One region of the Pantoea sp. UBA4549 genome, then DNA from elsewhere that is predicted to be linked to it. Evidence: predicted binding sites of a transcription regulator. Region 1 holds the regulator's gene; the other holds the start of a gene.
The links. Region 1 encodes ArgR, which controls arginine synthesis, uptake and breakdown. Its sites were predicted from a motif close to ANTGAATAAAAATACANT; they were not measured.

Region 1 (3,477 bases):
AACCCAAAAAGGGCCCCGCAAAGCGGGGCCAAAGGGTTCGTCAGGGGTGACGAGGAATTACTTATAGAGTTCAGCTGTTACGTGATAGCTGTCACCGGTACGCGCTTCAATAACGCGGTAAGCGCTGGCACCCTGCGCATCAGCTTTCTGGGAAAGCTGCTCGCGATAATCCATCGGTGCACCGCCGGTACCGCTGATTGAAATGGTGCTGCCTACAGGCTGCAGATGTTGTGCTGATTCGCTGGTGACCAGTTGAGCCGCAGAGGCGCCAAAGGCAAACAGAGACAGCAGGCCAGCAGTTGCAAGAGTTGTTTTGATTTTCATGATATATCTCCTCGTTCGTATCAACAACCTGCAGCTACACCAGAGTAAGCGGGTCGTCGATGAGCATTGGCGTTCATAACGCCGGTTAACAGTTATTTATAGAGTTCAGCCGTAGCGTGATACGTATTGTCTTTATACGCCTCGATAACACGATATGCTTTTGCGCCCTGCGCATCGGCTTTAGCATTAAGCTGCTGATGGATATCCATCGGTGAGCCGCCTACGCCGCTGACGCTGATGGTGCCGGCTGCCTGCAGATTAGCTGCCTGATCGGCAGAAACAGAATCTGCTGCAGAAGCGCCAAATGACAGTGCAGAGAGAATGCTAAGGGTGGCGATAGTCGCTTTAATGTTCATGGTCTTTTCCTCGTCTGTGATTTTTATCTTTTTAGTTAGTGTGATTTGCGTCACGAAAAGAAGTATAGATCTAATCACGCAGGAAATTAATACTTCGCTAATAATGTTTCGTTGTTATCCTTTATCCTTATGATGCTTTTTTATAACGTTAAGTTATTAAAAGCGGGTGTTTTTTATTCACAGAGCCGCTTTTTTTCGTAAAAACAGTGATCTGCGTCAAATTAACTTTTCGTGCGAAAGTTTATGGTTGATGCCGCTACAGGCTGGCGAGTAAAGTAGTTTAAAGGGGTGAAATACTGCTTCTATGCAGCATAAAATATGGATAGGTATCGGAAAGGCCTAAAGGTCGGACCTATACAGGCCGGTTTGATAACGTTTTGCGATAAAGAAAAGAGGGGGCGGAGTACAGCAGCATCTAGCATCGCCAGACGGAGCCGGCAGCCAGGCTGCCGGCAGAGAGACGTTACAGCTCCTGTTCAAACAGCACCAGTACCGCGTCATAAAGCTGTTTAACGGTAAAAGCACGCGCAGGCGTAATGAAAATGGTGTCATCGCCGGCAATAGTGCCCAGAATCCCTTCCGCTTTGCCAAGTGAATCGAGCAGCCGTGCAATCAGCTGCGCGGCACCCGGGCTGGTATGGATCACCACCAGCGCCTCGTTGTAATCGATATCCAGTACCAGATTTTTAAGCGGGCTGGTCGCGGTAGGCACACCCAGTTCAGCGGGCAGACAGTAGACCATCTCCATTTTTGCGTTGCGCGTGCGCACCGCGCCAAACTTTGTCAGCATGCGTGAAACTTTTGACTGATTGATATTCTCAAAGCCATCTTCCTGCAGAGCCTGCACGATTTCGCCCTGAGAGCTGAATTTTTCTTCTTTAAGCAAGGCCTTAAATGCCTTGATAAGATCGTCTTGTTTTGAAGGATTACGCATAAGCTACCAATGAATGAGAGGCGCAGCAGGCAACAAGCCTGCAGCTGATAAATTATTATGCATTTAGATGAATTTTTATGCAATGCGTCAGCGGCGACTTTCGCGATACGTCCGCGCGGGCCGGGCATTCTAGCAGAAACTGGCTAAGCACCAAAATCGCGCGCTGACGCGCAAAGCAGAGGTTGCAAAGTTGTTATACTATTGACGTGGTAACAACCAGATCGACGATCAAAGCCGTATATCTCTGCTGGCTGCGATAAGATCATTCAGGCGCTTCTGAAACAGAGCGGTATCGGAAGCGGATAGTAACATGCTGCCTGTGCGCGGCGGCAATGTCGCTATCGCCTGAGATGTTGACTAAACTCGTAAGCTGATGGATTTCTGGCATATCTTTGCCCCATCTTAATAAGGAGTTCAGGATGAAAGTTGCCGTTCTCGGAGCCGCTGGCGGTATTGGCCAGGCGCTGGCTCTGCTGCTCAAAACGCAGTTACCCGCGGGTTCCGCCCTCTCTCTCTATGACATTGCACCGGTTACGCCTGGCGTAGCGGTCGATCTCAGCCATATCCCTACTGCTGTAACCGTTGAGGGTTTCAGCGGTGAAGATGCTACCCCTGCCTTAAAGGGGGCCGATGTGGTCCTGATTTCTGCCGGGGTAGCGCGTAAACCCGGCATGGATCGCGCCGATCTGTTTAACGTTAATGCGGGCATTGTCCGCAACCTGATTGCGCAGGTAGCCAGCACGGCACCAACCGCGCTGATTGGTGTGATCACGAATCCGGTTAATACCACGGTGGCAATCGCCGCAGAGGTGCTGAAAAAAGCCGGCGTTTACGATAAAAACCGGCTGTTTGGCGTCTCCACGCTGGATGTCATTCGCGCTAATACCTTTGTCGCTGCGCTCAAAGGTAAACAGCCAGATGAAGTCGACGTGCCGGTGGTGGGGGGCCACTCCGGCGTGACCATTCTGCCACTGCTGTCGCAGGTGCCAGGCGTCAGTTTCAGCGAGCAGGAGATTGCCGATCTTACCAGGCGAATTCAGAACGCCGGCACCGAAGTGGTGGAAGCAAAAGCGGGTGGCGGGTCGGCTACCCTCTCAATGGGACAGGCCGCCGCACGCTTTGGTCTGTCGCTGATCCGTGCGCTGCAGGGTGAAGCAAACGTGGTTGAATGCGCCTATGTCGAAGGCGACGGTGAATATGCGCGCTTCTTCTCTCAGCCGCTGCTGTTAGGGAAAAACGGGATTGCTGAACGCCGCCCGCTGGGCACGCTGAGTGAGTTTGAGCAGCAGGCGCTAAACGGTATGCTGGAGACGCTGAAAAAAGACATTGCGCAGGGTGAAGAGTTTGTGAAGCAGTAAATGCTTTGACGCAGTGCGAAACGCCCGGCGTCTGCCGGGCGTTTTTGTTACAGTCCGCCAGACCTGAAGGTCTGGGTGGCCGCCGTGCCATTGCCGGCAGGCGTTTTGCGTCCCAGCGTTTCCATACGCACCTGGAAAGGCGGGAAGGGCATTTCAATGTTATGTTCTGCAAAGCCCCGCAGGATCAGCTGATGCAGCTCATGTCGCAGCGGCATACGATGTCCCATCTCTGCCGCATGCACGCGCAGCTCAAACAGCTGAATACCCTGCTGCAGATCCACCAGGTAGACTTCCGGCGGCGGCATATCCAGCACGTAGGTGCAGCGCTCAGCCGCCTGTTTCAGTATGGTCGTGGCTTCTTCACTGTTGACGCGCGCCGGTGCCGGGATGGTCAGCACCACACGCGTAACGGAATCGGACAACGACCAGTTCACAAACTGCTCGGTGATAAACGCTTTATTGGGCACGATAATCTCTTTCCGGTCCCAGTCGGTAATGGTCGTGG
Region 2 (3,477 bases), on a different contig from region 1:
GATTGCGGCATTGTAAGCGCTTAAGACCTGTTCGCTAACCGAAGCCGGGCTCTGCCCGGCTTTTTTATTACCGGAATTCTGCCATGAGCACCCTCACCTCACTGAATCTGCAGGTCCGCCCGATCTGCGCCGCGGACAACCTGCCGATTGCACAGGTGATCCGCACGGTGTCAGCCGAGTTTGGCCTGACCGCGGATAAAGGCTATACCGTCGCCGATCCTCAGCTTGATCGCCTGTTTGAACTCTACAGCACGCCTGCAAGCGCCTACTGGGTTGTGGAGCTGGAGGGCAAGGTTGTGGGCGGCGGCGGCATTGCGCCGCTGGCGTGCAGCGCACCCGATATCTGCGAGCTTCAGAAAATGTATTTTCTGCCGCAGGTGCGCGGGCGCGGTCTGGCACGTGAGCTGGCGCTGCGCGCGCTGGCGTTTGCTCAGGCACAGGGATTCCGCCGCTGCTATCTGGAAACCACCGCCAGCCTGACGCGGGCGATTGCGCTTTATGAAGCGCTGGGATTTACGCATATTGACCGCGCCATGGGCTGTACCGGTCACGTCGATTGCGAAGTGCGGATGCTTAAAACGCTGGCGTAGAGAGCCCTATTCAGAACGCAGGCACGCCGCTGTGAAAACGCAGTTCCGCATCCGGCTCGCCGATCAGGCGCGCTTCCGCCGCGCCGATCGCCTGTACGCGCGGTGTAATATCGCGCGGCGAGATCTGCGCCGCCAGCGCAAGATAATCCTGATAGTGACGCGCTTCTGAACGCAGCAGCGAGATATAAAACTTCTCCAGCTGCGCATCCAGATGCGGTGCCAGACTGGCAAACCGTTCGCAGGAGCGCGCTTCAATATAGGCGCCGCAAATCAGCTTATCCACCAGCGTATCGGGCTCATGGGTGGTGACTTCACGCAGCAATCCTTTGGCGTAGCGGCTGGCGGTGATTTTGCGGTAAATCAGGCCGCGCGCCTGCATGATCTCCCATACCTGGTAAAAGTGGTGCAGCTCCTCTTTGATCAGCAGCACCATCTTCTCTACCATCTCATCTGCCCACGGCAGCTCGTTGCGCACGATAACGCTTTTGGTCAGATTTTTATGCGCATTAATGAAGTCGCTGCTGTGCGCTTCGCCAAAAACAAACGCCTCATAGGGTTCAAGCCACGCCAGAATGGCCTCGCCGCTCGGTTTATCCGCCACATATTTCCGGATCAGCCACACGGCGGTCTGCGCAGCTTTCAGCTCGCACACCATGTGATCGGTCAGCAGCAGCGTAAGATTTTCCGGCTTGCGTGCCTCCAGGATCCACGCCTCAGGCGTGCGGCAGTGCAGGAACTGGTGAATAGGGGCTAATAGCGGAGCGTAATTCATTGGTGGTCTTTACAGGCAGGTAAGTGAAACGGGCGACAGACGCCGCCCGGTACGATCAGTGACGGACGCCGTTATCCTCGCCGTCATCGTCCATCTCTTCATCTTCGTCTTCGTCATCTTCCGCGTTGGGATCTTCGAAGTAGGTGCCCCAGCCGTCATAATCAACGTTGTATTTGCCCACCAGATTCACCAGCTGCTCAACCTGTGCATCGATCAGTTCAGGTTTCAGCGCAGATTCGCTGAGGATATCCACACACATCACCGTGGTGCCATCTTCCAGCTCCAGCTCTTCCGGCTCGGTGACTTCATAGCCCAGCTTAAACGCATCAACGGCGGCTTTTTCCAGCGAGTCGAAGTTGTTGCAGGAAAGATGGTGTTCAATGGTGTAGAGCGCATCCGGATCGCTTCCGTCATCCAGCAACTCTTCGATGATCAGACGCGTCTCTTCGCGCTGTTCTTCCAGCAATGCTTCGTATGCCATGGGTAAGTCCTCAAAATGGTGGCAGTGAATGCAATTATTTTCCCATACTGCCTCGCGCGCCACTACACAAAACAGAAAGTTTATTTGCGCCGGGGTTGAAAATGAATATTCATACGGTTAGATTGAATTTTAATTCATTATCAAACGGCTTACGGAGCAAAGCATGAGCCAGTTATATTTGAAACATTTCTTGCGGTTACTGGATTTTACCCCGGCAGAGATCGCCAGCCTGCTGTCGCTGGCCGCTGAATTGAAACAGGCTAAAAAAAGCGGCAGTGAACCCCGCTACCTTACCGGCAAAAATATCGCGCTCATCTTCGAAAAAGACTCGACCCGTACCCGATGCTCTTTCGAAGTTGCCGCTTACGATCAGGGTGCGAATGTGACATACCTCGGGCCAGGCGGCAGTCAGATTGGTCATAAAGAGTCCATGAAAGATACCGCCCGGGTGCTGGGACGCTTCTACGATGGCATTCAGTATCGCGGCTATGGTCAGACCCTGGTGGAAACACTGGCTGAACATGCCGGCGTGCCGGTGTGGAACGGCCTGACCGATGAGTTTCACCCTACGCAGCTGCTGGCCGATCTGCTCACGATGCAGGAGCAGCTGCCGGGTAAAGCGCTGAGCGACATGACGCTGGTGTATGTGGGCGACGCACGCAACAACATGGGCAACAGCATGCTGGAGGCCGCCGCGCTGACGGGGCTGGATTTGCGTCTGGTCGCCCCTGAAGCATGCTGGCCGGAGACGGAGCTGGTAGAGACCTGCCGGGCAGCGGCGGCGCAGACCGGCGGAAAAATTACGCTGACGGAGAATATTGCCGAAGGCGTACAGGGTGCAGACTTTATCTATACTGACGTCTGGGTCTCAATGGGCGAGGCGAAATCGGTATGGGAAGAGCGTATTGCTCTGCTGCGCCCCTATCAGGTTAACCGCGCGATGCTGGCGCTGACCGGTAATCCGCAGGTGAAGTTTCTGCACTGTCTGCCCGCTTTTCATGATGATAAAACCACCCTGGGCCAGCAGCTGGCCGCACAGTACGGGCTGGAAGAAGGAATGGAAGTCAGCGACGAAGTATTTGAGTCGGCGCACAGCGTCGTGTTCGACCAGGCGGAAAACCGCATGCATACCATTAAAGCGGTGATGGTGGCCACGCTGACCCAGCGCTGATTAACGCCAGGCAAACGTTTACTTAGCGCTTGCTGCCCGCCTGTGAATGCGTATAATGCGCCACAATTTGCCGGAGGAAACATGCCACAGCGCCAGCCACATTTTGCTGCTCCCGTCCGCCTGAACGCAGGCGGCACCGCTATTTCTTTCCGCTATTCACCGATCGTTATAAAGCCCCTGTAAAGGGGCTTTTTTTTGTCCGCTATCCGGCAGCACTGAGGAGAAAGCTATGGCTAACCCGCTATATCGCAAACACATCATTTCCATCAACGACCTCAATCGCGATGAACTGGAGCTGGTGCTGCACACCGCTGCCCGGCTTAAGGCGCAGCCGCAGCCTGAGCTGCTGAAGCATAATGTGATTGCCAGCTGTTTTTTCGAAGCCTCTACCCGGACCCGCCTCTCATTTGAGACGGCGATGCATCGCCTGGGGGCATCGGTGGTCGGGTTCGCCGACGGCGGT

Region 2: a site for ArgR is predicted at 1,965-1,982, ahead of argF (ornithine carbamoyltransferase). Genes of this name have one in related genera too.

The regions. Positions count from the first base shown of each region.
Region 1 covers NZ_DGLH01000018.1:207,267-210,743, reverse strand. The annotation lists gene yhcN (peroxide/acid stress response protein YhcN) at 58-324, opposite strand; gene yhcN (peroxide/acid stress response protein YhcN) at 417-680, opposite strand; gene argR (transcriptional regulator ArgR) at 1,144-1,614, opposite strand; gene mdh (malate dehydrogenase) at 2,034-2,972, shown strand; gene mscM (miniconductance mechanosensitive channel MscM) at 3,020-3,477, opposite strand, start outside.
Region 2 covers NZ_DGLH01000013.1:5,109-8,585, reverse strand. The annotation lists gene B3041_RS12585 (valine--tRNA ligase) at 1-16, shown strand, start outside; gene B3041_RS12580 (GNAT family N-acetyltransferase) at 84-590, shown strand; gene miaE (tRNA isopentenyl-2-thiomethyl-A-37 hydroxylase MiaE) at 601-1,362, opposite strand; gene rraB (ribonuclease E inhibitor RraB) at 1,418-1,843, opposite strand; gene argF (ornithine carbamoyltransferase) at 2,007-3,014, shown strand; gene pyrB (aspartate carbamoyltransferase) at 3,244-3,477, shown strand, end outside.